Regions from separate parts of the Bradyrhizobium sp. 521_C7_N1_3 genome, predicted to be linked through region 2. Evidence: predicted binding sites of a transcription regulator. Region 2 holds the regulator's gene; the other holds the start of a gene.
What was found. The regulator PhoB, encoded in region 2, activates phosphate uptake and scavenging genes when phosphate is short. The targets are predictions, from matches to a motif close to TGTCATNNANCTGTCAT.
Positions count from the first base shown of each region.

Region 1: AB7008_RS26020 (DUF2278 family protein) is a predicted target of PhoB. The motif match lies at 6,124-6,140, and genes of this name have one in related genera.

Region 1 is NZ_CP197232.1:5,588,366-5,603,432, forward strand. It holds gene AB7008_RS26000 (sensor histidine kinase) at 1-1,695, shown strand, start outside; gene ntrX (nitrogen assimilation response regulator NtrX) at 1,713-3,083, shown strand; gene hfq (RNA chaperone Hfq) at 3,332-3,580, shown strand; gene hflX (GTPase HflX) at 3,592-4,971, shown strand; gene AB7008_RS26020 (DUF2278 family protein) at 5,046-6,068, opposite strand; gene mazG (nucleoside triphosphate pyrophosphohydrolase) at 6,256-7,110, opposite strand; gene queC (7-cyano-7-deazaguanine synthase QueC) at 7,237-7,950, shown strand; gene AB7008_RS26035 (nitrile hydratase accessory protein) at 8,099-8,476, opposite strand; gene nthB (nitrile hydratase subunit beta) at 8,476-9,135, opposite strand; gene nthA (nitrile hydratase subunit alpha) at 9,132-9,755, opposite strand; gene AB7008_RS26050 (enoyl-CoA hydratase/isomerase family protein) at 9,876-10,682, shown strand; gene AB7008_RS26055 (DASS family sodium-coupled anion symporter) at 10,798-12,270, shown strand; gene AB7008_RS26060 (methionine ABC transporter ATP-binding protein) at 12,503-13,654, shown strand; gene AB7008_RS26065 (methionine ABC transporter permease) at 13,644-14,309, shown strand; gene AB7008_RS26070 (MetQ/NlpA family ABC transporter substrate-binding protein) at 14,338-15,067, shown strand, end outside.
Region 2 is NZ_CP197232.1:9,881,145-9,896,211, reverse strand. It holds gene AB7008_RS47015 (lysylphosphatidylglycerol synthase domain-containing protein) at 1-539, shown strand, start outside; gene AB7008_RS47010 (ATP-binding protein) at 572-1,870, shown strand; gene pstS (phosphate ABC transporter substrate-binding protein PstS) at 2,015-3,028, shown strand; gene pstC (phosphate ABC transporter permease subunit PstC) at 3,172-4,161, shown strand; gene pstA (phosphate ABC transporter permease PstA) at 4,166-5,011, shown strand; gene pstB (phosphate ABC transporter ATP-binding protein PstB) at 5,008-5,829, shown strand; gene phoU (phosphate signaling complex protein PhoU) at 5,841-6,557, shown strand; gene phoB (phosphate regulon transcriptional regulator PhoB) at 6,572-7,279, shown strand; gene AB7008_RS46975 (GcrA family cell cycle regulator) at 7,383-7,895, opposite strand; gene AB7008_RS46970 (aspartate aminotransferase family protein) at 8,352-9,560, shown strand; gene argF (ornithine carbamoyltransferase) at 9,560-10,483, shown strand; gene AB7008_RS46960 (Hsp33 family molecular chaperone) at 10,739-11,746, shown strand; gene apaG (Co2+/Mg2+ efflux protein ApaG) at 11,915-12,307, opposite strand; gene AB7008_RS46950 (OpgC domain-containing protein) at 12,487-13,752, shown strand; gene AB7008_RS46945 (SGNH/GDSL hydrolase family protein) at 13,752-14,531, shown strand; gene AB7008_RS46940 (SGNH/GDSL hydrolase family protein) at 14,544-15,067, shown strand, end outside.

The sequences.
Region 1 (15,067 bases), 4.3 Mb from region 2:
GTCAACGAATCCGAGCCCGAGATCGCGGTGTTGCCGGATGCGAGCTTCGTCGCCGCCGTGATCCGCCTGCGCGCCTTCAGCGACACCTTCCTCTATGTCGCGCGGCCGCTCGATCCGAACGTCGTCAACCAGCTCAAGCAGACCGAGGTCAGCGTCGCCGAATACGCCCAGATCGAGTCGCGCCGGCTCGGCATCCAGGTCGCCTTCGCGCTGATGTTCGCGGTGATCGCGCTCACCATCCTGATGGCCTCGGTGCTGATCGGCCTCAACTTCGCCAACTCGCTGGTGGCCCCGATCCGGAGGCTGATGAACGCGGCCCACACGGTCTCGACCGGCGACCTCCATGTGAAGGTGCCCGTGCATCAGTCGGAAGGCGACCTGGCCCAGCTGGGTGAGACCTTCAACAAGATGACGCAGGAATTGCGCAGCCAGCGCGACGAGCTCGTCAACGCGAGTGATCTCATCGACAGCCGCCGCCGCTTCATCGAGGCCGTGCTGTCCTCGGCGAGCGCCGGCATCATCGGCGTCGACAATTCGGGCAGCGTCGGCATCCTCAACCGCTCCGCCGAGAAGCTGATCGGGCACTCCGAAGCCGAGACGCTCGGCCATCCGCTCTCCGACGTGCTGCCCGAGCTCGAGGAGATGATGAAGACGGCGCGGGAAGGGACCCAGCGCCTGGTACAGGGCCAGATCACGATCACGCGCGACGGCACCGAGCGCAACCTGTCGGTCCGCGTCAGCGCCGAGAAGACCAGCCAACCGCACGACAGCTACATCATCACGCTCGACGACATCACCGAGCTGGTCTCGGCGCAGCGCACCTCGGCCTGGGGCGACGTCGCGCGCCGCATCGCCCACGAGATCAAGAATCCGCTGACGCCGATCCAGCTCTCGGCCGAGCGCATCCGCCGCAAGTTCGGCAAGGACATCACCGAGACCAAGGACAAGCAGATCTTCGAGCAGTGCACCGACACCATCGTGCGCCAGGTCGACGATATCCGCCGCATGGTCGACGAGTTCTCGCGCTTCGCACGGATGCCGAAGCCGGTGATGGAGGGCGAGGATGTCGCCGACACAGTGCGGCAGGCGGTGTTCCTGATGAAGGTCGCCCATCCCGAGATCGATATCGAGGCCGAATTCAAGGAAGATCCGCTGCGCGCCCAGTTCGACCGGCGGCTGATTTCGCAGGCGGTCACCAACATCGTCAAGAACGCCACCGAGGCGATCGAGCAGGTCCCGCCGGAGGAGCTCGGCAAGGATTACGGCAAGGGCCGCATCGACGTCGTGGTCTCGCGCGAGGGCGAGGACGTGCTGATCGACGTCATCGACAACGGCATCGGCCTGCCCAAGGTCGCGCGCTCGCGACTCCTCGAGCCTTATGTGACGACGCGGGCCAAGGGCACCGGCCTTGGCCTGGCGATCGTCGGCCGCGTGCTCGAAGACCATGGCGGGCGCATTGAGCTGAAGGACGCTTCCGATTTCCGTGAGGGCCAGCGCGGCGCGTGGATGCGGATGCGTTTTGCGATCTCCGGTGCCCCCGCGAAGAGCGAGGGGACCGTGCAGGCATCGCCGGCCGCAAACGCGGTCACGGACATCGCCAAGCCCCCCGAAACAAAACAGCCGGCCGCCGAAACCAAAGAGCCGGCTGAAAAGACCAATGATTCAACGAAGATCGAAGCCTCAACAGGCATCTGACAAGACAGGCGCGAACCATGGCAAGTGAAATTCTGATTGTCGATGATGAGGCCGATATTCGCGATCTCGTCGCGGGCATTCTCGAAGACGAGGGCTTCGTGACCCGGACCGCTCGCGACAGCGATACGGCGCTCGCCGAGATCGCCAATCGCAGGCCGCATCTGGTGTTTCTCGACATCTGGCTCCAGGGCTCCAAGCTCGATGGCTTGCAGCTGCTGGAGCAGGTCAAGAAGGACAATGCCGATCTGCCGGTCGTGATGATCTCCGGCCACGGCAACATCGAGACCGCGGTCGCCGCGATCAAGCGCGGCGCCTACGATTTCATCGAGAAGCCGTTCAAGGCCGACCGGCTGATCCTGGTCGCGAACAGGGCGCTCGAGAACTCGCGGCTCAAGCGCGAGGTCAAGGAGCTGAAGCAGCTCGCGCCGAGCGCAAGCTCGCTCGTCGGCCGCTCGCCGAGCATGAACCAGCTGCGCCAGACCATCGACCGCGCGGCCAAGGCCAACAGCCGCATCCTGATCGTCGGCCCGGCCGGCGCCGGCAAGGAGCTGACCGCGCGCACGCTGCATACGGCCTCGGGCCGCGCCGATGGTCCGTTCGTCGTGATCAATGCCGCCGCGATCACGCCGGAGCGCATGGAGCACGAGATGTTCGGCGTCGAACAGTCCAATGGCGAGCAGCCGCGCAAGCCCGGCGCGCTCGAGGAAGCCCATGGCGGCACGCTGTTCATCGACGAGATCGCGGACATGCCGCGCGAGACCCAGAACAAGATCTTGCGCGTGCTGGTCGAGCAGTCGTTCCAGCGCGTCGGCGGCACCGCCAAGGTGCAGGTCGACGTCCGCATCATCTCCTCCACCGCGCGAAATCTCGAAGAGGAGATCGCGGCCGGCCATTTCCGCGAAGACCTCTATCATCGGCTCTCGGTGGTGCCGATCCGCGTGCCCGCGCTCTCGGAGCGGCGCGAGGACATCCCGGAATTGATCGACTATTTCATGGAGCAGATCTCGGCCGGCAGCGGCCTGCCCAAGCGGCAGATCGGGCAGGACGCGATGGCGGTGCTGCAATCGCATGTGTGGCCGGGCAACGTGCGCCAGCTCCGCAACAACGTTGAGAGAGTCATGATTCTGGCTGCGGGCGGACCGGAGGTGATCATCACCGCGGACATGCTGCCGCAGGATGTCGGCTCGATGGTACCGGCGATGCCGACCAGCAACAACGGTGAGCACATCATGGGGCTGCCGCTGCGCGAAGCGCGCGAAGTGTTCGAGCGCGACTATTTGATTGCACAGATCAGCCGTTTTTCAGGAAATATTTCTCGCACGGCTGAGTTTGTTGGCATGGAACGTTCGGCATTGCACCGGAAGCTGAAGGCGCTCGGCGTCGGCTGACACCGCGACGTCGCGGCCGCACCTCAGGGATTAGCGAGGAAAATCATCGATTTCCGTAGTTTTTCGGGGCAATTGGGCGTGGCCTGCCGCGTGAAGCGGCTTGCCTAATAACCCGTCCTGTCCTCTAATTGAACCGCTGTTCCTCCGAGGGGGATCTCATGAGGAATAGCAACCGGAAGAGGCCCCGAATTTCATAAAGAGGGCCACAACCGGCGCAATAAAAAGAAACTCAAAGCGAGAAAAAAACAATGGCGGCAGACCGCGCACAAAACCTACAGGACACCTTCCTCAATCACGTTCGCAAAACCAAGACGCCACTGACGATCTTTCTGGTCAACGGAGTGAAGCTCCAGGGCATCGTGACCTGGTTCGACAATTTCTGTTTGCTGCTTCGGCGCGACGGTCACTCGCAGCTTGTCTACAAGCATGCGATCTCGACCATCATGCCGGGCGCTCCGATCCAGTTGTTCGAAGGCGGCGAGGATCAGCCGGCTTGAGAGTGATCTGATTGGAACCCCGGAATTTCGACGGGGAGGCCGACCGTCCGCGGTCGGCAGGGGCGAAGCAGACGGGGCGGGTGCTTGTCATCGGCCCCTACTTGCGTGTGCGCGCGGGCGGTGCCGACACGCAATCGGAAAGCCATGTTCAGCGTGACGCGGAGGCAAGGCTCGATGAGGCCGCCGGCCTCGCGCGGGCGATCGACCTCGTCATTGCCGACGCCATCATCGCGCCGATCAGCCAGATCCGCCCCGCGACCTATATCGGCAAGGGCAAGGTCGAAGAGATCGCCGCGCTGGCCAAGAGCCTCGACGTCGAGCTCGTGGTGATGGATTGCGCCCTGGCGCCGATCCAGCAGCGCAATCTCGAGAAGGAGCTGCACGCCAAGGTGCTCGACCGCACCGGCCTCATCCTGGAGATCTTCGGCCGCCGCGCCAAGACCAAGGAAGGCTCGCTCCAGGTCGAGCTTGCGCATCTCAACTACCAGCGCTCGCGCCTCGTGCGCTCCTGGACCCATCTCGAACGCCAGCGCGGCGGTTTCGGGTTCATGGGCGGTCCCGGCGAGACGCAGATCGAGGCTGACCGCCGCCTGATCCAGGAGCGCATCTCGAAACTCGAGGGCGAGCTGAAGAAGGTGCAGGCGACGCGGCGGCTGCATCGCGCCGGGCGCCAGCGCGTGCCGTATCGCGTCGTCGCGCTGGTCGGCTACACCAATGCCGGCAAGTCGACGCTGTTCAACCGCCTGACCCGCGCCGACGTTCAGGCCGCCGACATGCTGTTCGCGACACTCGATCCGACGCTACGCGCGCTTACCTTGCCGCATGGCGGCAAGGCGATGCTGTCCGACACCGTCGGCTTCATCTCTAACCTGCCGACTCAGCTCGTCGCCGCCTTCCGCGCCACGCTGGAAGAGGTGCTGGAAGCCGACGTCATCCTGCATGTGCGCGACATCTCGCACGAGGATGCCGAGGCCCAGCAGAGCGACGTCGACGCGGTGCTGCGCCAGCTCGGCATCAACCCTGACGATTCCGGCCGCATCATCGAGGTCTGGAACAAGATCGACCGTTACGATGCCGAACAGCGCGAAGAGCTTCTGAACATCGCCGCGCGCCGGCCGGCGGATCACCCGGCGATGCTGGTCTCGGCCGTGTCAGGCGAGGGGATCGACGCACTGCTCGCCGCCATCGAGGAACGGCTCGCCGCAAAGCGCACCACGCTCGATCTCTCCATCGACGCCGCCGACGGCGCCGGCATCAGCTGGCTGCATCGAAATGCGGAGGTGCTGGCGAAGGAGCTGCACGACGGCCGCTTCGACATGACCGTACGGGTCGACGAGACCAAGCGGGATATCGTGGTGAACCGGTTCGATGCCGTGCCGCGCGTGGCGTGATCCGAGGGGCGCGGTGCGCCCGACCGGCCTGCGATATCGACCATATCCTCGTTTCCGGGTTGAGACGCGTAACGCTAGAAAGGAATGGTCAGGCCCGGATTTTTCGCTTGCGCCTTGGTATAGGCGACGCCGTGGACCTTGATGCCACGCTCGTCCAGCAGCGAAATGATACCGCCCTGGTTCGACAATTCCATCGGCTTCTGCACGACGACGGCGAGCGTGCCCCCGGCAGCGATCTTCCCTGACAGGACCATCTTGTTCTTCTGCTTGTCGGCCAGCATCCAGCCGGTGAGGTCGATGTCGCGATCGGCCGTATTGAGCAGCGTGACGACTTCCCGCTCGGGCGTCTTCAAGGCGTTGACGAGTGCTGCAATGATGCGCACGAGTCCGTCAGGCATCTGCCCGGTCGGAGGAGCGGTCGGATCTGGTGGCTGTGTCGGCGCGCCGAGATCGATGGGGTCGCCGGTCTTGTCGTCGGTGTGCCAGGCCTGCGTCTGGAATTTGAGGAAGACCGCCGTCCATAGCTTCTGATCCGGGAATTCGAACACCAGCCCGCCGTCTTGCCATGGCCCGTTGTCGCCCGAGAACCTTCCGATCGGATTTCCCTGATTCATATGGATGTCGTGAATGCCGCGACCCGGCCGGAAGCCGAAATAATTGTCCGCCTTGGTCTCCGGCCCCCATGTCTCACCGAATGCGTAGATCATCGCGCTTTCGTTTGAGAGCGCGCGCTGGACGAACTGGTCGAGCTTCTCGTTGAGGTCATTGTCGGGTCCGGGCACGGACAGCGGCAGCGGGATCATCTCCTGGGGCTGCATCAGATTGCCGCGAATGAAGTCCAGCGCGATGCTGGCCGGCTTCGGCGGCTGCGGGTGCAGGCCCTCCGGCAGCGTCGCGAGATGATCGGTGATCGGATGGACAAAGTGCGATCGCACCAGGAACTCGACTTCGCTTCCGTCGCCTGACTGCACATTGACGGCGATGCGGAAATCCGCGTTGTCGGCCACGACATGGACTTGATAGTGCGGCGACTGGCCGGTGCCGAAACGCATCGCGATCGGGCGTCCCTTGAGGACCGAATAGTGCTTTAGTGGCATCGCACTCACCTGAGGTTTCGGCTGCGCGGGCTCCGTTGTTCAACTTTAGACTGCTTGTCGTGACGGTTTCATGGCTTCACTGCGATCCGCCATGACCGCTCGCTGCATTCGGGAAAAGATGCTGACCTATATCTCCTTCGCGACCGCTTCGATCCTTGCGGATAAGCCGATGGAGCATGCCACAACGCTAGCGGCGGGCCTCTCGGCGAGGCTCTGATACCGGTTTCGCCTCACTCTTCGCCGCGTTCCACAGCGCGTCCATCTCCGCCAGCGACGCCTGCTCGAGCGTCCGCCCCTGCGCCTCGAGCGCGCGCTCGATGAAGGCGAAGCGCCGCTCGAACTTTGCATTCGTCGCGCGTAGCGCGGCTTCCGGATCGGCGTCGACGTGGCGGGCGAGATTGACCAGCGCGAACATGAGATCGCCGGTTTCCTCCGCCAGCCCCTCGCTGTCGTTGCGATCGAGCGCGGCCTCGATCTCGTCGGCTTCCTCGCGGATTTTCGCCAGCACCGCGCGCGGGTCGTTCCAGTCGAAGCCGACCGTCGAGGCCTTGCGCTGGAGCTCCATCGCGCGCGTCAGCGCGGGCTGACCGGCCTTGACGCCCGAGAGTAACGACTTGTGCGTCGGCGCTTCCTCCGGCGGCCGGCGCGCCGCACGTTCGGCTTTCTCCTCGGCCTTGATGCGATCCCAGACTTCCTTGACGTGGGAGGAGGCGAGATTGCCGTCCTTGTCGGCGAAGACATGGGGATGGCGCCTGATCATCTTGCGGGTGATGGCTTCCACGACGTCGCCGAAGGCAAAGGCATTCTGCTCCGAAGCCATCTGGGCGTGAAACACGACCTGGAGCAGAAGGTCGCCGAGCTCCTCTCTGAGATCGTCGAGATCGCCACGGCTGATGGCCTCGACCACCTCATAGGCTTCCTCGATCGTGTAGGGCGCGATCGTCGCAAAATTCTGCTCGAGGTCCCAGGGGCAGCCGGTCACCGGCGTGCGCAGCGCCGCCATGATCTCGATCAGGCGGGAAATGTCACGGGAAGGGGTCATTGCGGGGCAGTCTCCTGGCTCCGAAGCCTTATGCCAAAAGCGGCCCGCCGTTCCCAGCACGGCGCGCCGGAACAGGCCGATTTCCACTGATTGGCGGCAGATTGGCGAGGTGCTAAAGCGCGGGCCATGAGTGACGCATTTTCATCACAAACCGCGCTGGTGCTGTTTTCCGGCGGCCAGGATTCCACCACCTGCCTCGCCTGGGCGCTGAATCGCTTTGCACGCGTGGAGACGCTGGGGTTCGACTACGGCCAGCGCCATGCCATCGAGCTTGCCTGCCGCGACCGGCTGTTCGACGGCATCAAGGGCCTGCGCGCAGACTGGGCCGCAAGGCTCGGCGAGAGCCACACGCTGTCGATCCCGACGCTGGCGGCCGTGTCCGAGACGGCGCTGACGCGCGACGTCGCGATCGCGATGGGCGCCGACGGCCTGCCGAACACGTTCGTGCCCGGCCGCAATCTGGTGTTCCTGACGTTTGCCGCGGCGCTCGCCTACCGGCGCGGCATCACCCACATCGTCGGCGGCATGTGCGAGACCGATTATTCCGGCTATCCCGATTGCCGCGACGACACCATCCGCGCCATGCAGGCCGCGCTCTCGCTCGGCATGGCCAGGCAATTCGAGTTGCATACGCCGCTGATGTGGATCGACAAGGCGGCGACGTGGCAGCTCGCCCACGACCTCGGCGGCGCAGGGCTGGTCGACCTCATCCGCGAACAGTCGCACACCTGCTATCTCGGCGAACGCGGCGCGCAGCATGATTGGGGATACGGATGCGGCGAGTGCCCGGCGTGCAGCTTGCGGGCGAAGGGATGGCGGGAGTTTGCGGCGGGGCGCTGAGGCCAGACATTCGGTGTCATTCCCCGCGAAAGCGGGTGATCCAGTATCCCAGAGACCGTGCTTGAGCCGAGAGGCCGCGGCGTACTGGATCCCTGCTTCCGCGGGGAATGACAGCGGAGGGCCTGGCACGAGCGTGCCTCTTGCCGAACTACCGAAAATCTTCTTCCCGCAGCTCGATCGGCTTGCCGTGCGGCGTGCGGTCGGCGGCGTGGTCCCAGGCGTCGCGGTAGCGGTGCAGCGTCTCCGCCGATGCGACACCCTTGCTTGCGACCAAACCTTCCAGCGTGGCGAGCCAGTGCAGGTAATAGGTCTCGCCCGTGTCAGGGTCGCCGGCAGCTTGCGCGCGCTTGATCTCGGAGGCCAAGGCTGCGGCCCATTCCGGCCAGGTGAACACGCCGCGCTCGTGCAGCGTCAGCGCCATCGCAAACGCATGCGCTTCCCAGGGTGCGCGGAACACCGGGCCGTCGTCATCGCGCGGGATGCTCGGAATGGCCGCCGTCGCGGCGGCCGCAGCCGTGCTGCTCATCACGCCGGGTCCAGATAGGGTTCGAAGGCGTCGATCGACACCTTCAAGGTCGGATCACCATCTGCGCCCCAGAGATCGCGGCCTTCGAAGACGACGGTGTAAAGCCATTGCGGATTTTCGCCGAGCTCCATCGCCGCCGAATCCGGAAATACGTGGCAGCCGTGGTTCAGCTCGACGACACCGACATGGCCGCGCACATAGCGCGGCAGCCGCGTATGCGTGGTCGGATGAATGTTCCTGGCGCGGACGCGGTCGCCGATGTTGAATTTTGCCGGCGCCGGAGCAGGGCGGGCGAACTTGCCGCGCACCATGACGCGCTCGACATTGGCGAGGTCGAACTTGCCGTGCTTGAGCGCCCTTGCAGGCTGCATCGCATGGCCGGCGGCGACCTCCTCGCGGGTGAGGTAGCCCTTCTCAATCAGCATCTCCTCGAGCCCGAGAAACCATTTCTTGTAGTAAGAGCTCGACAGATAGACGTGTGGCGGCAGCGTCTCGCGATAGAAGCGCGAGGTGTCGATGTTGAAGGCGCCGGCGGCGCCCATCGCGCGCACCATGGCGAGAACACGCGATTCCCACTCCTCGTGAAACATCGGCTCGTTCGGCTCGGCCTCGACCTTGCCGAACCCGTCCATGCCGCCCATGTCGTGCACGCCGTTCACGAGGGCGCTCCAGGCGTCTTGGGAAAGCCGGTGCCGATCATGGAATCGCGCGTGACGAGCTCCGCGAGCTGTTCCTCGCTCCAGCCCTCCGTGCCTTTGGGACGCATCGGCAGCACCAGGAAGCGGGTCTCGGCCGTCGAATCCCAGACACGGATTTCCATGTCCCTGGGCAGCGCGACGTCGAAATCGGCGAGCACGCCGCGCGGGTCCTTCACCGCGCGCGAGCGATAGGGCGCGGCCTTGTACCAGACCGGCGGCAGCCCGAGCATTTCCCAGGGGTAGCAGGAGCACAGCGTGCACACGACCATGTTGTGTCGCTCCGGCGTATTTTCGACCACGACGAGATGGTCGCCGACGCGGCTGACATGGCCGAGCGTGCCGATGGCCTTCGAGCCATCCTCCAGCAGCGCCTTCTTGAAGGCAGGATCGGTCCAGGCCTTGGCGACGACGCGCGCGCCATTGTGCGGTCCGATCCTGGTCTCATAGGCCTGGATGATGGCGTCGAGCGCGGCCGGCTCGACATAGCCTTTTTCTGTCAAGATCGTCTCGAGCGCGCGCACGCGCAGCTCGGTCTCCGACAGCTCGGAATGGTCGTGATGATGGTCGTGATCGTGGCTCATGGCGCAAAGATAGGCGCAATGGTCCCTGCCTGTCGAGTATGCGCTGGGGCGCAACCGGGTCCCATATTCGTGAGGCCGGATGTAGGCTAGCCTCGCAGCAGAGCGGATAGGGAGACATCGGTGACGGACTTCGTGACGATCGAGAAGGGGCTCGGACCGGAGGGGCGGATTGCGGTGGTGCGGTTCGACCGCGGCGACGGCATCAACGCGCTCTCGCCGGAGGCGTTGCGCCAGCTCACCGCGGCCGCGCGCAGCTTCGAGGATGATGCCGCAACGTCCGTCGTGGTTCTGACGGGCAGCACCAGCGCCTTCAGCGCCGGCTTCGACTTGAAAGATGCCGAAGGGCGCTCGCGCAAGGACATGGATCTCGGCACGCTGCGGCGGCATCTCAAGCTCGGGCCGCGTCTGACCCATGCCTGGCATGAGATGGAGCAGGTCACGATCGCGGCCATCGAGGGTTTTTGCGTCGGCGGCGGCGTCGCGCTGGCCGTGGCGCTCGACTTCCGCGTGATGGGGCACGACGCGCATCTGCGCGTGCCCGAGATCGGGCTCGGCATGAACATGAGCTGGCAGAGCATCCCGCGCATGCTGCATCTGATCGGGCCGGCCCGCACCAAGCAGGCGGTGATCCTGGCCGACCAGCGCATCTCGGCCGATGAGGCCTACGAGTGGGGTTTGGTGGAGCAGGTCGCCGATCCCGGCCATGCGTTCGATGCCGCCATGGAGCTTGCCCGGAAGGTCGCCGCGCAGCCGTCGCTCTCGGTCGCCATGACCAAGCTGACCGTCAACCGGCTCGCACATGCGCTGGACGATCTCGCCAGCCACATGGACGTCGACCAGTTCGCGCTGGCGAGTCTCACCGAAGACCACAAGGAGGGCGTCGAGGCGTTCCTGACCCGCCGCAAGCCGCGCTTTAAGGGGCAGTAGAACGTGAAGTCAGGCCATTGATCGCGCCGCGGACAGTCCGTATACGCCGCGCTAGGACAAAAACGGCTCGGCCAACGGGCGGTACAATGCGACGACAATCGAGGGGGGAGGGCCCATGGCCGCTAGCTCGCAGACGCCTCAGGCAAAAGGGTTCAGCTGGAAGCTGATCGCGCCGCTCGCGGTGTGGCTGGCCATCTATCTGTGGCCGGTGCCGACGGGTCTCAACGCCAATCAGTGGCACTATTTTGCCGTGTTCGCGGCCGTCATCACCGGACTCATCCTGGAATCGATGCCGGTCGGCGCGGTCGGGTTCATCGGGCTGACGGTCGCGGGCGTCGCCGGCTATATCGATCCCGATCCCGGCAAATCGCTGCGCTGGATGCTGGCAGGATTTGCCGAGAGCACGGTGTGGTTGATCGTCGGCGCGTTCGTATTCTCGATCGGTTATCGCAAGAGCCAGCTCGGCCGCCGCATCGCGCTGGTGCTGGTGCAGAGGCTTGGCCGCAACACGCTCGGTCTCGGCTACGCGGTGGCGATGTCGGACTTCCTGCTAGCCCCAGCGACGCCGTCCAACACCGCGCGCAGCGGCGGCATCGTCTATCCCATCATCAGCAACATCCCGCGCATCTACGGCTCCGAGCCCGGACCGACCGCCGGCAAGATCGGCACCTATGTGATGTGGACGGCGTTTGCGGCAACCGCGATTACCAGCTCGCTGTTCTTCACCGCGCTCGCACCCAATGCGGCCGCGCTTGCGATCGCCAAGAAGACCGCCGGCGTCGAGGTGAGCTGGGCGCAGTGGTTCGTCGGCTTTGCGCCGCTCGGCATCCTCCTGATGATCCTCGTGCCGCTGCTCAGCTATGTGGTCTGCCGTCCCGAGGTGAAGCGCAGCCCGGAAATCGCCGAATGGGCGGTGAAGGAGCTCAGCGCAATGGGCCCGATGTCGCGCAACGAGTGGATCATGCTGGCGCTGATCGTGCTTGCGATGTTCCTGTGGATCGCAGGCTCGAGCCCGGACATCCACGTGCCGCTGATCGGCTCGAACTTCGTCAACGCCACCACCGTCGTGTTCATCGTGATCTCGCTGATGCTGGTGACGGGCGTGATCGAGTTCGCCGACATCGTCAGCGAGAAGAGCGCCTGGGAGGTGTTCTTCTATTTCACCTCGCTGCTGACGCTGGCCTCGGGCCTCAACGAAATCGGCTTCATCAAATGGTTCGCGACCGAATACGCCAAACCACTCGCGGGGCTGTCGCCGTCGACCGCGATGATCCTGCTGGTCGCGCTGTTCTTCTGGATCCACTACTTCTTCTCGAGCATCACCTCGCATGCGGCGGCCGTGCTGCCGGTGGTGCTCGCGGTCGGATCGGGGATTCCCGGCCTGCCGGTCGCGACGCTCGCCATGCTCTGCATGTATTCGCTCGGCCTGATGGGCGTGATCTCGCCTTACGCGACGGGACCCGCGCCGATGTATTTCGGCAGCGGCTATATCGGGAAGGGCCAGTTCTGGGGCTTTGGGCTGCTGTTCGGGCTGCTCTATTTCGCGGGACTGCTGCTGATCGTGCTGCCCTGGTTGCAGATCAGCTGAGCGGGGCCGGAAGCTCATACCCCCGGCAGACGAATTTTCTTCGCCGGGGTGGGATTGGGAAAACTTCGTCCAACTCCCCGCAAATATCTGACATTGCAAGGAAGACCTGAAAAGGCGATGGTGCGTGCTGCAGTGCAGCGCGTTCCACCCGAATCCTCACTGCGATTTCACTCTCCGTCGCGTGACGCGACCGGTTCCGCATGCCCCACGGGGGCAGCAGGAACTGTTGTGCATGAAGGCCGCCTCCATGAACGCCCACCAATCGCTCGCGATCGGACAGAAGATCGAAACGCTTGAAGCGATTTCACCTGCCGCCCGGAACGCCGACGCGATGGTCCGTTTCGAGGGCATCTCGAAGATCTATCCGGCCTATCGCGGCAAGCCCGGCGTCAACGCGCTGCAAGGCATCGACTTCGCGATTGCGCGCGGCTCGATCACCGGCGTCATCGGCCGCTCCGGCGCCGGCAAGTCGAGCCTGGTCCGGCTGATCAACGGCCTGGAGAAGCCGACCACGGGCCGCGTGATCGTCGACGACAGCGATATCTCGGCGCTGGCAGGCCGCGAATTGCGGCTGGCGCAGCGCTCGATCGGGATGATCTTCCAGCATTTTAACCTGCTGTCGTCGCGCACGGCGGCCGACAACATCGCGCTGCCGCTGGAGATCGCCGGCTGGGCCAAGTCTGACATCAAGGCCCGCGTCGCCGAACTGCTGGCGCTGGTCGGCATCGCCGACAAGCACGACCGCTATCCTTCCGAACTTTCGGGCGGCCAGAAGCAGCGCGTCGGCATTGCCCGTGCGCTGGCGACCCGGCCGAGCGTGCTGCTGTCGGACGAGGCGACCTCGGCGCTCGACCCGCAGACCACGCGCGCGATCCTCGATCTTCTCGCCAACATCAACCGCGAGCTCGGGGTGACCATCGTGCTGATCACCCACGAAATGTCGGTGGTGCGCCAGCTCGCCAAGGAAGTCGTGGTGCTCGATGCCGGCCACGTCGTCGAGAGCGGCCATGTCGCCGACATCTTCACCCATCCAAAACATCCGATCACACAGTCTTTCCTCGCCGAAGTCATCGGCGACAGTCTGCCGGTGTCGCTGGCGAGCCGGATCGTGGCGGAGCCGTCTGTCGGCGGGCAGGCCGTGATCCGCGTCCAGGTGCGCGGGGCAGGGGCCGGCGACACGCTGGTAGCGCGGCTCGCCCGCGAGCTCGGTCTCGACGTCTCGCTGCTGTCGGCCCGCATCGACGAGATCGGTGGCCAGCATGTGGGCTCGCTGACTCTCGGCATTCCTCTCGGCATTCCTGGCGGCGAGGACGCGGTGACGCGAACGCTGGCCTGGCTCTCTCAATATCAACTCTCGGCGGAGCGTCTCGGCTATGTCGCCTGAACTCATCAACCTGATCATCCAGGCGACTGGCGAAAGCCTGTACATGGTCGGAATCGCGGCGCTGCTCGGCACCGCCTTCGGCCTGCCGCTCGGCGTCTTTCTCGCGACCAGCCGGAAAGGGGAGCTATTCGCAGCCCCCGCCGTCAATCGCGTGCTCGGCATGGTCGTCAATGCGACGCGCTCCACGCCCTTCATCATCCTGGTCGTCGCCATCATCCCGTTCACGCGTTTCGTCGCCGGCACCTCGATCGGGTCGACCGCGGCGATCGTGCCACTGACCATCGCATCGGCGCCGTTCATCGCGCGCCTTGTCGAGGCCGCGATCCGCGAGGTCGATGGCGGCCTGATCGAGACAGCGTCCTCGTTCGGGGCCTCGCCGATCCAGATCGTGCTCAAGGTGCTGATCCCCGAGGCGCTGCCGGGACTGCTGCTGGCGCTGACGCTCGCCGTGGTCAGCCTGCTCGGCTACTCCGCCATGGTCGGCGCCGTCGGGGGTGGCGGGCTCGGCGATCTCGGCATCCGCTACGGCTATCAGCGCTTCATGCCGGAGATGATGCTGGCCGTCGTGGTCGTTCTGATCGCGCTGGTGCAGCTCGTCCAGAGCGCGGGCGATTATCTGGCGCGCCGGGTCAACCGGCGGCTGCGGCAGCGCTGAACCACATTCCCTGAAACTGGAGACTTCAATGCGCTTTCTCGCAACCCTTGCGGCTGCAGCCTTGCTTGCGACCACCGCTCAAGCTGAAACCATCCGCGTCGGCGTCACCGCCGGCCCCCATGCCGAGATCCTGGACGTGGTGAAGAAGGTCGGCGCCGAGCGCGGCCTCGACATCAAGGTGGTCGAGTTCACCGACTACGTCATTCCGAACCAGGCGCTGGCGCTCAGGGATCTCGAGGCGAACTCGTTCCAGCACGAGCCGTACTTGAAGAACCAGATCTCCAAGACCGGCTGGAAGATCGTCAAGGTCGCGAACACGATCGGGTCGCCCCAGGGCGTCTATTCGCAGAAATACAAGAAGCTCGCCGATTTGCCAGAAGGCGCCCGCGTTGCGATTGCCAACGATCCCTCCAACGGCGCCCGCGGCCTGATGATCCTGGCCCTGCATGGCGTGATCAAGCTGAAGGACCCGAACAACGTCTCCTCGACCATCGCTGATATCACGGACAACCCGAAGAAGCTCCGCTTCGTCGAGCTCGATGCCGCCCAGCTTCCGCGCGCGCTGCAGGACGTCGACGTCGTCTCGATCAACAACAATTACGCCGTGCAGGCCGGCCTCAATCCGGCGACCGATGCGATCGCGCGCGAGAACCCCGATGGTCCCTGGGTCAACATCCTCGCCGTCCGCGAGGAGGAGAAGGACAAGCCGTGGGTGAAGCAGCTGATCGAGGTCTATCACTCGGACAAGGTGAAGGCAT
Region 2 (15,067 bases):
CCTGGCTGAACCGGATGCTGGCGATGATGATCATCGTTGGGCTGGTCGCCTATGTGGTCTGGGTCTGGACCCAGCCGCGGGTGGTCGGCCGCGGGCCCTGGACCGTGGTGCTGCCGGGCGGCCCGCTGACGCTGCTCCAGATCGCCATCGGCATCATCGATCTCGGCTTCTGTGCGCTCGCGATGTACGTGCTGGTCCCGGACGAGCCCAATCTCGGCTTCGTCGTGGTGGCGGTGATCTTCGTCTCGGCGACGCTGCTCGGCTTCGCCAGCCACTCGCCGGGAGGGCTCGGCGTGTTCGATGCCGCCATGCTGGTCGGCCTCTGGCAGATGGATCGCGAGGAACTGCTGGGTGGGATGCTCCTGTTCCGCGTCCTCTATTATCTCTCCCCCTTCGTCATATCTGTAATCTTGCTGACGTTTCGCGAGGTTATAATCGGCGCTCGATCGAAGCGCTTGCAGCAGGCGGCGCTCAAGCTCGACCCCGGCCCGGCGCGTGAAGCCGCCTATGTGAGAGAGCGCAGCGACAGCGGCGCCTGACCGGCGCATCCCCTTAGGAGAAGCCCGCCCCGATGGCGATCGACGCCCCATCTTCTCCCTCGGCGCAGCCCTGGTCCGACCGGCTGCGGCACTCGACCGTTATCCTGATCGCCGCGGCGCTGGCGCTGTCGGTGGTGGTCTCGCTCGGCGAATTGTCAGTGATGCGGGCGGCGACGGTATTCCTCTGCATCGCAGCCGCGGCGCTGATCCCCTGGCGCCTGCACGACAATGCCGCCTCGCGCGACGACACCCGCCGCGTCAACCCGGTCGAGAGCGCGGCGGTGGCCGCGGTCGTCGCCGGCATGCCGGATCCGGCCGTGCTGCTCGACCGCGCCGGGCGCGTCATCCATCTCAATGCCGCCGCCGCCCAGCTGGCGCCGGCGCTGCGCAAGAACGAGCTCGCCCAGTTCGCGCTGCGCTCGCCGGAGATCATCACCGCGCTGCGTGAATCGATCGCCACCACCGAACCGCGGCGCGCGACCTATCTCGACCATGTCCCGGTCGACCGCTGGATGGAGCTGATCATCACGCCGGTGCCGGTGCCGACCTCCTTCGGCGGCGCCGACAAATGCATGCTGATGACCTTCCACGACCAGACGCCGCTGCGCCGGGTCGAGGAGATGCGCGCGGACTTCGTCGCCAATGCCAGCCACGAGCTGCGCACGCCGCTTGCCGCGCTGTCGGGCTTCATCGACACGCTCCAGGGCCAGGCCAAGGACGATCCCAAGGCGCGCGAGCGGTTCCTCGGCATCATGCACAACCAGGCGACCCGGATGGCGCGCCTGATCGACGATCTGCTCTCGCTGTCGCGGGTCGAGCTGTCGGCCCATGTGCGGCCCGACACCCTGGTCGACCTGCTGCCGATCATCTTCCAGGTCGCCGACGGGCTCGAGCCGCTGGCGCGGGAGCGCCAGGTCGAGGTCGAAACCCATCTGCCCGAGACCCCGGTGATGATCGCGGGCGACCGCGAGGAGTTGCTCCGCCTGTTCGAGAACCTGATCGAGAACGCACTCAAATACGGGGCGTCGGGCGGACGTGTCATCGTGTCGCTGGCCGCGGCGGCAGCCACTGATGGAACTCAGGAAATCCGGGTCATGGTGCGCGATTTCGGCCCCGGCATCGCGCCCGAGCACCTGCCGCGACTGACCGAGCGGTTCTACCGGGTCGACGTCGGCGACAGCCGCTCGCAGGGCGGGACGGGGCTCGGATTATCGCTGGTGAAACATATTCTTAACCGCCATCGCGGCCGGCTTTTGATCGAGAGCGTGCCAAAGCAGGGCGCCGTTTTCACGGCCTGTTTTCCCCAAGCGAAGACCGCGGCTTCGACTTGATATTCAAGCGATTTCAATCGCTTGGATGTGTCATCCAGCTGTCACGAAACCTTCGTAAAAGCACAGCCGACCGCTCCTAAAGGGGCGGCACGGGGAGCGCGATCGGGCGCGGATGGCGCTTCGCTCCCCTGTATGGAGACCACCATGAATTTCATCAAAACGATCGTCGCTGCCGGCTTGGTCGCCGCATCGGCGACGGCGGCTTTTGCTGCCGACATTACGGGTGCCGGTGCGACGTTCCCGTTCCCGATCTATTCCAAGTGGGCTGACGCCTACAAGAAGGAGACCGGCAACGGTCTGAACTACCAGTCGATCGGCTCCGGCGGCGGCATCAAGCAGATCCAGGCCAAGACCGTGACCTTCGGCGCCAGCGACGCGCCGCTCAAGGCCGAGCAGCTCGAGAAGGACGGCCTCGTCCAGTGGCCGATGGTGATGGGCGCCATCGTTCCGGTCGTCAACATCGAGGGCGTGAAGCCCGGCGAGCTGGTGTTCGACGGCGAGACCCTGGCCAGCATCTATCTCGGCAAGATCACCAAGTGGGACGACGCCGCGATCAAGAAGCTCAATCCGAACGTGAAGCTGCCGTCGGACGCGATCACCGTGGTCCGCCGCTCGGATGGTTCGGGCACCACCTTCAACTTCACCAACTACCTCTCCAAGGCCAGCGCGGACTGGAAGAGCAAGGTCGGTGAGGGCACCGCGGTCGAGTGGCCGGTCGGCGTCGGCGCCAAGGGCAACGAAGGCGTGTCGGGCAACATCAGCCAGACCAAGAACTCGATCGGCTACGTCGAGTACGCCTATGCCAAGCAGAACAAGCTGACCTACACTGGTCTCGTCAACAAGGCCGGCAAGCCCGTGCAGCCGACGGTCGAGGCCTTCCAGGCCGCGGCTTCCAACGCCGACTGGGCCAAGGCTCCCGGCTACTACGTCATCCTGACCGACCAGCCCGGCGACAAGTCCTGGCCGATCACGGCGGCGACCTTCATCCTCATGCACAAGGATGCCACCGACAAGGCAGCCTCGCAGGAAGCCATCAAGTTCTTCCGCTGGGCCTTCAAGAGCGGCGGCAAGGCGGCTGAAGAGCTCGACTACATCCCGATGCCGGACCCGGTCGTCCAGCTGATCGAGAAGACCTGGGCTGCCGAGATCAAGAGCTAAGCGCTCTTGTCCCGGACTGGGCGCCGGGGTCTGACAAGACCTCCGCTCCGGATCGGCCTCGCGCCGCATCCGGAGCGTAAGACCAACAACAAGACCGACAACAAGCGTATATCAAACGGGCACAGGGGATCGGCGTGGCAGAGATGGCCGTTCAGAGCGATGTAATCGACGACGCCGGACCTTATGATCGCGCCAAGGCCTTGAGCGCCTTCAAGCTCGGCGACGTGACCTTCTACTGGATCACGCGGCTCTCCGCGATCTCCGTGCTGCTGATCCTCGGCGGCATCATCATTTCGCTGATCGTCGGCGCCTTCCCGGCGATGAAGGAATACGGCCTCTCCTTCCTGTGGACGCAGCGCTGGGCGCCGTCCGCCGATCCGCCGGTGCTCGGCGCGCTCGGACCGATGTACGGCACGCTCGTGACCTCCTTCATCGCGATGCTGATCGCCATTCCCGTGGGTCTCGGCATTGCGATCTTCCTCACCGAGCTCTGCCCGCAATGGCTGCGCCGCCCGATCGGCATGGCGATCGAGCTGCTCGCCGGCATCCCCTCGATCATCTACGGCATGTGGGGCTTCTTCGTGCTGGGCCCGTTCCTGGCCAACACTTTCCAGCCCTTCATGATCAAGATCTTCGACGGCGTCCCCGTGCTGGGCGCCATCTTCGCAGGTCCCCCGTCCTATCTCAGCCTGTTCAACGCCGCGCTGATCCTCGCGATCATGGTGCTGCCCTTCATCACCTCGATCTCGGTCGACGTGTTCAAGACGGTGCCGCCGGTGCTGAAGGAAGCCGCCTACGGCGTCGGCTGCACCACCTGGGAAGTCGTCCGCAGCGTGGTGATCCCCTATACCCGCGTCGGCGTCATCGGCGGCGTCATGCTGGCGCTGGGCCGCGCGCTCGGCGAGACCATGGCCGTGACCTTCATCATCGGCAACTCGTTCCGCATCTCCTCCTCGATCTTTGCCCCGGGCACCACGATCTCGGCGGCGATCGCATCCGAGTTCGCCGAGAGCGACGGCCTGCACCAGTCCGGCCTGATCCTGCTCGGCCTGCTGCTGTTCGTGCTGACGTTTTTCGTGCTCGCAGCGGCGCGGTTGATGCTGATGCGGCTGGAAAAGAAGGCGGGGAACTAGCGCCATGAACCCGATCTATTCACGCCGCCGCCGCAAGGATATCGTCGTTCGCGGTCTCTGCATGGCCGCCGCCGCCTTCGGTGTCACCTGGCTTGCGCTGATCCTGATCACGCTGCTCTACAACGGCATCGCCGGTCTGAACCTGGAGATCTTTGTCGCGGACACTCCGCCTCCGGGCTCGACCGAAGGCGGCCTGCGCAACGCCATCGTCGGTTCGATCATCATGACCGTGCTCGGCGTCGGTATCGGCGCGCCGCTCGGCCTGTTTGCCGGCACCTATCTTGCCGAGTACGGCCGCAACGATCGCCTGACCTCGGTGATCCGCTTCATCAACGACATCCTCCTGTCGGCGCCCTCGATCATCATCGGCCTGTTCATCTATGGTGCGGTGGTGGTGCCGATGCGCGGCTTCTCGGCGATCGCAGGCGCGCTCGCACTCGCGGTCATCGTCATCCCGGTGGTGCTGCGCACCACCGAGGACATGTTGCTGCTGGTGCCGAACGCGCTGCGTGAGGCGGCGTCCGCGCTCGGCCTGCCGCGCTCGCTGGTGATCAAGCGCATCGCTTATCGTGCCGCGCGTTCCGGCCTCATCACCGGCGTGCTGCTCGCGACCGCCCGCGTCGCCGGCGAGACCGCGCCGCTCCTCTTTACTGCGCTGTCGAACCAGTTCTTCAGCCTCGGCCTGAACAAGACGATGGCGAACCTGCCGGTCACCATCAACAACTTCGTCCAGAGCCCCTACGCCTATTGGAAGCAGCTCGCCTGGAGCGGCGCGCTGCTGATCACGATTACCGTGCTTGCCCTGAACATTGGCGCGCGCATCCTTGGCGCCGAGAGGACCGCAAAATGAGTGAGCTTTCCGTATCGATGAGCGCGGCCGGTGGTTTGCCGCAGGCGCCGGTGTTGCCCGAGGCTCCGGCCAAGGTGACGGTGCGCAACCTGAACTTCTATTATGGCGAGCACCACGCGCTGAAGAACATCAATCTGGCGCTCGGGACCAACCGAGTCACGGCGTTCATCGGCCCGTCGGGCTGCGGCAAGTCCACCCTGCTGCGCATCTTCAACCGGATGTACGATCTCTATCCGGGCCAGCGCGTCACCGGTCAGCTCATGCTCGACCAGACCAACATCCTCGACCCCAAGCTGGACCTCAATCTGCTGCGCGCCCGCGTCGGCATGGTGTTCCAGAAGCCGACGCCGTTCCCGATGACGATCTACGAGAACATCGCCTTCGGCATCCGTCTCTACGAGAAGATCTCGAAGTCCGAGATGGACGACCGCGTCGAGAAGGCGCTGCGCGGCGGCGCGCTGTGGAACGAGGTCAAGGACAAGCTCAACGCCTCCGGCCTGTCGCTCTCCGGCGGCCAGCAGCAGCGCCTCTGCATCGCCCGCACGGTCGCGGTGCGGCCCGAGGTGATCCTGTTCGACGAGCCCTGCTCGGCGCTCGACCCGATCTCGACCGCCAAGGTCGAGGAGCTGATCCAGGAGCTGTCCGAGAACTACACGATCGCGATCGTCACCCACAACATGCAGCAGGCGGCGCGCGTCTCCGACAAGACCGCCTTCATGTATCTCGGCGAGCTGATCGAGTTCGACGACACCAGCAAGATCTTCACGTCGCCGACCGACCGGCGCACGCAGGATTACATCACCGGCCGGTTCGGCTGAGGAGACGGAACATGGGTTCTGAACATACCGCAAAGGCCTTCGACACCGACCTCCAGGAGCTCACGCGCCTGGTCGCCGAGATGGGCGGCATCGCCGAGCGCATGATCGTCGACTCCGTCGACGCCCTGATCCGCCGCGACGTCGCGCTCGGCCAGCGCGTCGTGACCATCGATGCCGAGCTCGACGCGCTCCAGAAGAAGATCGAGGAGCGCGCCGTGCTCACCATCGCGCGCCGCCAGCCGATGGCGGTGGATCTGCGCGAAATCGTCGGCGCCATGCGCGTCGCGACCGATCTCGAGCGGATCGGCGACCTCGCCAAGAACATGGGCAAGCGCGTTGCGGCGCTGGAGACCGATTTCCACCCGCTCAAGCTGTTCCGCGGCCTGGAGCACATGACCGACCTCGTGCAGCAGCAGGTCAAGTCGGTGCTGGACGCCTATGCCGCGCACGATCTGCCCGCGGCGATGGCGGTGTGGAAGGGCGACGAGGAAGTCGACGCCATCTGCACCTCGCTGTTCCGCGAGCTGCTCACCTACATGATGGAGGATCCGCGCAACATCTCGTTCTGTATCCACCTGATGTTCTGCGCCAAGAACATCGAGCGCATCGGTGACCACGCCACCAACATTGCCGAGACCGTGTTCTACATGATCGAGGGCCAGGCGATCACCGACAAGCGGCCGAAGGGCGACATGACGACCTTCGCCACGACGGTCCCGAACACTTAAGGAGCGACGACACCATGGGCGCACGCATTATGGTGGTTGAGGACGAGGAAGCTCTCACCGAGCTTCTCCGCTACAACCTCGAAGGCGACGGCTATGACGTCGAGACGGTGATGCGCGGCGACGACGCCGACACCCGCCTCAAGGAGCACATCCCCGATTTGATCGTGCTCGACTGGATGCTGCCGGGCCTCTCCGGCATCGAGCTGTGCCGGCGGCTGCGCACCCGGCCCGAGACCAAGCAGCTCCCGATCATCATGCTCACCGCGCGCGGCGAGGAGAGCGAGCGGGTGCGGGGTCTTGCGACCGGCGCCGACGACTACATCGTCAAGCCGTTCTCGGTGCCGGAGCTGCTGGCACGCGTGAAGGGCCTGCTCAGGCGCGCCAGCCCGGAGCGGCTCGCCACCGTGCTCGCCTATGGCGACATCGAGCTCGACCGCGACAAGCGCCGCGTGGCGCGCTCGGGCCGGCCGATCGATCTCGGCCCGACCGAATATCGCCTGCTGGAGTTCTTCCTGGAGCATCCCGGCCGCGTGTTCTCGCGCGAGCAGCTGCTCGACAGCGTCTGGGGCCGTGACATCTACATCGATGAGCGCACCGTCGACGTCCATATCGGCCGCCTGCGCAAGCTGCTCAATCTCGGCCGCGAGCAGGACCCGATCCGCACCGTCCGCGGCGCGGGCTACGCACTGGATGATCGCTTTGCGAAGGCGGAGCAGGCGTAAGGTCCGCTGCAAGCCGGCAAACAAAAAGCGCGCCGGGTGGCGCGCTTTTTTCTTGCTCGATCGTCCCGGCTCTGTGCCGGGACAGGGTTGTCTGGAACTGTACTCAGCGCGGACCCGGCTTCGCCGGCGCGCGCCGGCGATCGGCCGCGGGCTGATACGCCACGCGCGAGTGCTGGGCGCAGTAGGGCAGGCCGGAGAGCGCCTTGCCGCCGCAGAAGAAGAAATCCGGGCTCGAGGGATCGCCGACCGGCCAGTGGCAGGTGGCCTCGTTCAGCTCCAGCAGCGACAGCCGCTGGCTCATCGGCACGACGTTGTCGTAGGTGACCGGTTCGGCCTCGACCTCGACTTCGAAGGCTTGTGCCAGCGCGGTGTTGCCGCGTGCGATCGGGCGGGTCACCCGCATCATGTGCTGGGCGGGGCGCGCCTTGCGCGGCCGCGGCGCTGCCGATGAAGGGCTCTTGGCGCGGCCCGACAGGCCGAGCCGGTGCACTTTGCCGATTACGGCATTGCGGGTCACATTGCCGAGTTCAGCGGCGATCTGGCTGGCCGAAAGTCCGGCCTCCCAGAGCTTTTTCAGCTGCTCGACGCGATCATCCGACCAGGTCAAAACGGTCATTGCACCCTTTCCTCCGCCGGCGCCTGCCATCCTGGCGGCCGCACGGCGAATGCCTAAGCCTCGAAAAACCCGTGCCGCCAGAATCCCTTAAGGCTCGCCGGGCGCGCCAGATGCGCCCGAACGCTTACGCCGGTACATGAGGACTTAGAGGATCAGAACTGCTGCACGAGATGTCGTATCTGACAAGCCAAACGCTACAATATGGCGTGACTCACGCGCAAGAGTCCGCCGACTCGCTTCCACATGTTCCGTGGCGGAAATACGCAAAATCGCCACCGCAAGACTACGGATTCTGCGTTTCGCGAGGCTTTCCGGGCGGCATTGACACCGGTTTCACCAGGCATAAGATAGTCACACGTGCCGCCCTTAAAAGGCGGCACGTTTCGTTTTCCGGGCCGGTCAATGGTGCGTTGCGCAATGCACGCTCACGCCGTCCGCAACATTCAAGTGATCGTCATGACTAACAGCGCAGCGCCGCATTTGCTCCCCGTTTTCGCCAGGGCCGACCTCGGTTTCGAGCGCGGTGAAGGCTGCTGGCTGATTGCGACCAATGGCGATCGCTATCTCGATTTCACCTCGGGCGTGGCGGTGAATGCGCTCGGCCATGCTCATCCTGCGTTGGTCAAGGCGTTGCAGGAGCAGGCCACCAAACTCTGGCACATGTCGAACCTGTTCCAGAGTCCGGACGGCGAGAAGCTTGCCGCGCGTCTGTGCAACGAAAGCTTCGCGGACTTCGTGTTCTTCTGCAATTCCGGCGCCGAAGCGCTGGAAGGTGTGATCAAGCTGGTCCGCCATCATCACTTCTCCAAGGGGCATCCGGAGCGTTACCGCATCATCACCTTCGAAGGCGCCTTCCACGGCCGCACGCTGGCAACGCTCGCCGCGACCGGTTCGGCAAAATATCTCGAAGGGTTCGGCCCGCCGATGGATGGCTTCGACCAGGTCCCGCATGGCGACATCGAAGCCGTCAAGAAGGCGATCGGTCCGCAGACCGCCGGCATCCTGATCGAGCCGATCCAGGGTGAGGGCGGCGTACGTTCGGCAACGCCCGCCTTCCTGAGGGCGTTGCGCCAGCTCTGCGACGAGAAGGGCCTGCTGCTCGCGTTCGACGAGGTGCAGACCGGCATGGGCCGCACCGGCGATCTGTTCGCGCATCGCCGCACCGGCGTCACGCCTGACGTGATGTCGCTGGCCAAGGCGCTCGGTGGCGGTTTCCCGATCGGCGCGGTGCTGGCGACCGCGGACGCGGCTGCCGGCATGGGTCCCGGCTCGCACGGCTCGACCTTCGGCGGCAATCCGCTCGCGATCTCTGCTGCCAACGCCGTGCTCGACGTCATGCTCAAGCCCGGCTTCTTCGACCACGTGCAGAAGATGTCGCTGCTGCTCAAGCAGAAGCTCGCCTCCGTGATCGATCGTTATCCCGACATCGTCAGCGAAGTGCGCGGCGAAGGCCTTCTGATCGGCATCAAGGCCGTGGTGCCGTCAGGCGATCTCGGCGCGGCATTGCGCAACGAAAAATTGCTCACGGTCGGCGCCGGCGACAATGTCGTGCGCTTCCTGCCGCCCTTGATCGTCACCGAAGCCGAGATCGAGGACAGCGTCGGGCGGCTCGAGCGCGCCTGCGCCGCGATCTCGTCCAGTCAGACCAAGCGGGCGGCAAGCTGATGAGCAAGTCCCCGAAGCACTTTCTGGATATCAACGAGCTCCCGTTGTCGGAGCTCAAGAGCATGCTCGCGGCCTCCTCCGCCATGAAGGCGAAGCAGAAAGCGCACCAGCCGGTGAAGCCGCTGGAAGGCAAGACGCTGGCGATGATCTTCGAGCGTCCGTCCACGCGCACCCGCGTCTCGTTCGACGTCGCCATGCGCCAGCTCGGTGGCGAGCCGATCATGCTGACCGGTGCCGAGATGCAGCTCGGTCGCGGCGAGACCATCGCGGACACGGCGCGCGTGCTGTCGCGCTATGTCGACGCCATCATGATCCGCATCCTCAATCACGAGGCCCTGCTGGAGCTGGCGGAATATGCGACGGTGCCCGTCATCAACGGCCTGACACGGCGCTCGCATCCTTGCCAGGTGATGGCCGACCTCATGACTTACGAAGAGCATCGGGGCCCGATCGAGGGCAGGACGGTGGCCTGGACCGGCGACGACAACAACGTGCTGGCGTCCTGGGCGCATGCCGCCGAGCGTTTCAAGTTCAAGCTCAATGTCGCGACGCCGCCGGAGCTCGCGCCGAAAAAGGTGATGCGGGACTTCATCAAGGCTACCGGCGCGCCGATCGTGCTCGGCACCGATCCCGAGGCCGCCGTGAAGGGCGCCGACTGTGTCGTCACCGACACCTGGGTGTCGATGGGCGACAAGGAGGGCGAGCACCGTCACAACGTGCTCAAGCCCTATCAGGTCAATTCGAAGCTGATGTCGCTGGCCAAGCCCGATGCGCTGTTCATGCACTGCCTGCCCGCCCATCGCGGCGAGGAGGTCACCGACGAAGTGATCGACGGCCCGCAATCGGTCGTGTTCGACGAGGCCGAAAACCGCCTGCATGCGCAGAAGGGCATTCTGGCCTGGTGCTTTGACGCGGTGAAGTAATCTCACTTGTAGCCCGGATGGAGCGCAGCGAAATCCGGGTTCGTGTCCGCAGTTGGAGTGGTCCCGGATTGCGCTACGCTCCATCCGGGCTACGCGGGCTATCGCGTAATCCTGTGGCTATGGGTCCCGTATCAGCGCTTTTCGCGCCCCGGGACGACATCGAATTTGCAGGATCCTGTGCGATCATAAGTGCATCCGGAACACACCACCCTTGCGCCCCTTCCATTTTCGCCCTCCGACCCCAGATAAAGCGCCATGGTTTCCCAATCCCCTGACATGAATACCGGGCCTGAAGGCCCGGTTCGCGCACCATCAGCGGTTCCCATCGATGACGCTGTGCTGCCTTACGAGGTCGACGCACTCGACGTGCGCGGCCGTCTCGTGCGGCTCGGTCCCGCGCTCGACGAGATCCTGACCAAGCACGACTATCCCGCTGCCGTGGGCAAGCTGCTCGGCGAGGCCATCTTGCTGACGACGCTGCTTGGCTCGGCGCTGAAGTTCGAGGGCCGCTTCATCCTCCAGGCCCAGACCGACGGTCCGGTGTCGTTCCTGGTCGTCGACTACATGGCGCCGGATCGCCTGCGCGCCTATGCGCGCTACGATGCCGAGCGCCTCGGCGAGACGAAAGATTCCGGCACGCTCCTCGGTAACGGCCATCTCGCCATGACCATCGACCAGGGGCCCGACATGAGCCGCTACCAAGGTCTGGTCGCGCTCAACGGCGGCAGCCTGGAAGATGCCGCCCACGAATATTTCCTGCGCTCCGAGCAGATCCCGACGCGCGTGCGTCTCGCGGTCGGCGAGGAGTGGCGCTCGAACGACGGCGGCAAGCATCGCTGGCGCGCCGGCGGCATGCTGATGCAGTTCCTGCCGAAGGCGCCCGAGCGCGCGCGTCAGGCCGATTTGCATCCCGGCGATGCGCCCGAAGGCGCGGAGGTGCATGCTGTCGCCGAAGACGACGCCTGGGTCGAGGCGCGTTCGCTGGTCGAGACCGTCGAGGACGTCGAGCTGATCGACCCCGAACTCTCCGGCGAGCGGCTGCTGTTCCGCCTGTTCCACGAGCGCGGCGTACGTGTGTTCAATCCGCTGGTGCTGAAGGCGCAATGCTCCTGCTCGCGCGACGCGGTTGGTGCGATGCTGAAGAGCTTCTCGCCCGACGACCGCGCCGCCATGGTCAAGGACGACAAGGTCGTCGTGACCTGCGAGTTCTGCTCGTCGGTGTACCAGTTCACGCCGCATGAGGCGGGCGTGGAAGACGCGTAGGCGTCGCATCCTCCGTCATTGCGCGCCACACACTCGGTGTCATCGCCCGACTTGATCGGGCGATCCAGTCGTAGGGTGGGCAAAGCGCAGCGTGCCCACCATCTTATGCGCCACGTTCGGAATGGTGGGCACGGCGCTTTGCGCCTTTGCCCACCCTACGGCGCCGCGCTAGTTCAACACGCGCTTGTTGTCCGGGCTGTCCAGCGAGAATGTCGGCACGTCGATCTCGAAGCGTTCCCCGCTTTCGCTGACCATCTGGTAGCGGCCGGTCATGAAGCCCGAGGCGGTCGCGAGCGGCACGCCGGAGGTGTATTCGAAGCGCTCGCCGGGAGCCAGGGTCGGCTGCTCGCCGACGACGCCCTCGCCCCTGACCTCCTGCTGGCGGCCGGTGGCGTCGGTGATGATCCAGTGCCGCGTCTTCAGCTGCACGGTTTCGTCGCCGGAATTGGTGATGACGATGGTGTAGGACCAGAAATAGCGGGAGCGGTCGGCCGACGACTGCTCCGGAACAAAGTTCGGCTCGACGGTCACTTCGATCTGGCGGGTCACGGCGCGATACATGGCTGCCATCATAACGAAAACCCGGCCGGGAACCAACGCCCGCAGGCGGTTTTGGCGACATCGTGCCGCCAGAATTGCCGAGGAAGTAGACCCAATGTGATCCGACCGCTTTGCGAGACGACGGCCGGACCTGTACACTCCTTGATACGTCGCGAATTGCGGAAGGGTTTCGGGCCCCGATGACCATTGCCGACCAAGTGACGGGATCGACGATCGCGGGAACCGGCAAGCCTGCGGAGGCCAGACCTGCGGAGGCGAAGCCGCGCTCCGCCGCGCCGGCCATCACGCTGCCCGCCATCGGCGAGCGCGAGCTCCGGCTCGACCTGTTCCGTGGACTCGCGCTGTGGCTGATCTTCGTCGACCATCTGCCGCCGAGCCTTTTGACCTGGTTCACGATCCGCAATTACGGCTTCAGCGACGCCACCGAGATCTTCATCTTCATCTCCGGCTACACCGCGGCGTTCGTCTACGGTCGTGCCATGCTCGAAAGCGGCTTCGTCGTCGCCACCGCGCGCATCCTGCGGCGCGTCTGGCAGATCTATGTCGCCCACGTCTTTCTGTTCACGATCTTCCTCGCCGAAATCTCCTACGTTGCGACCAGGTTCGAGAACCCGCTCTACACCGAAGAGATGGGCATCATGGATTTCCTCAAGCAGCCCGACGTCACGATCGTGCAGGCGCTGCTGCTGCGTTTTCGTCCGGTCAACATGGACGTGCTGCCGCTCTATATCGTGCTGATGCTGGCGCTGCCCTTGATCTTGTGGCTGATGAAATGGCGGCCCGACGTGACGCTCGGCCTCTCGGTCGTGCTCTACGCGGTGACCTGGGAATACGACCTCTATCTGTCGGCCTATCCGAACGGCTTCTGGGCGTTCAATCCCTTCGCCTGGCAATTGCTTTTCGTATTCGGTGCATGGTGTGCGCTCGGAGGTGCGCGACGGATGTCGCGCATCCTGGCGTCCCGCGTCACGATGTGGATATCGATCGCCTATCTGGTCGCGGCGTTCTACGTGACGCTGACCTGGTATGTGCCGCAGCTCTCCCACTTCATGCCGAGGCGGCTCGAGCAGTGGATGTATCCGATCGACAAGGCCGATCTCGACGTGCTGCGCTTCACGCATTTCCTGGCGTTCGCCGCACTCACCGTTCGCTTCCTGCCCCGGGAATGGCCGGGCCTGAAATCGCCCTGGCTGCGGCCGCTGATCCTCTGCGGCCAGCATTCCCTGGAGATCTTTTGTCTCGGCGTCTTCCTCGCCTTCGCCGGGCATTTCATCCTGGCCGAAGTCTCCGGCGGCGCAGCCATGCATGCGCTGATTAGTCTCTCCGGAATCCTGATCATGTGGGGCGTGGCCTGGGTGATTTCGTGGTACAAGCGCGTGGCTGACAAGAGCGGTGCGAAAACCAAAAACGCCGTCGGCAACGCCGATCTGGCGGGAGGGGGCTGATGAAGGCGAAGGTTCTCCTGAGCCTGGTCCTGCTGTGCGGTAACCTCGCCGCGCCCCTGGCGCGCGCGGGAGATGCCGTGTCGGCTGCTCCGGCCGCGCCCCCGGCCTGCGAATTGCCATCCTATCTGCTCACCACCGAAAGCCAGCTTCCGAGGGTCGCCGATGCCATCAAGGCCGGCAAACCGCTCGAAATCCTGGTCATCGGCAGCCGTTCGACCACGATTCCGGCTTCGGAGGACAGCTCCTATCCGGCGCGCATGCAGGCCATCCTGCAGGACAGGCTGCTGCCGTCGGAGACCGTGCACGTCTCCGTAGAAATACAGAGCAAGAAGACGGCCGAGGAGGCGGCCGCCACCTTCGTTAAGCTGATGGAAGCAAAAAGGCCTACTTTGGTCATCTGGCAGACCGGGACTGTGGATGCTATCCGAGCGATTGATCCCGATGATTTTCGCGGGGCGGTGACCGAAGGGGTTTCCGCGTTGCAAAAAGCAGGGGCTGACGTCGTGTTGATGAACTTGCAGTACAGCCCGCGTACCGAAACCATGATCTCGGTGCCGCCCTATCTCGACAATATGCGGGTGGTGGCGCAGGAGCATGACATCCCGCTGTTCGACCGTTTCGCGATCATGCGGCAGTGGAACGATCAGGGTCAGTTCGACCTGTTCAGCCCGTCCCGCGGGCCAGAGCTGGCGAAACAGGTCCATGATTGCCTTGGCCGGGCGTTGGCACAGTTCGTGATCGACGCAGCCCATCTGGGGCCGGCTGAGCAGCAAAATTGAGGTCTAGCGTTAATGAGTTCTCTCCGCCCTTTTTGCCTGACGGCATGGCTGGCTGCCCCCGCGGCGGCTCTGGTGTTGCTGACGCCGGTGTCGCTGGCACCGGTGCAGGCGCAGGCCACGCAGGCAACGCCCGCGCCGCAGCAGGCCGCTAGTCCGGCTTCCACTTCGCCCTCCCAGACCACCGTCGCCGCGACGTCCCACGAGCAGCGCGGCGTGACCGCGCGCGCCATCGACAAGGTGAAGCAGGTCGCGAAATCCGCCGGCGACATTTTCAGCCGCGTGCCCTGCCTCACGCCGAAGGGTGGCTCGAAGACCATGGGCTCGCTGCCGCATGTCGCGGGCAAGCTCGCCGCCGGCAAACCCGTCGTGATCGTCGCGTTCGGCTCGTCGTCGACGGCCGGCTATGGCGCGAGCTCGCCTGATTTCAACTATCCGAACCGTCTCGCCGCGCAGCTCCGCCGGCAATATCCGACTGCCGACATCACCGTCATCAACGCCGGCGTCGGCGGCGAGGACGCGCCCGAGATGATGAAGCG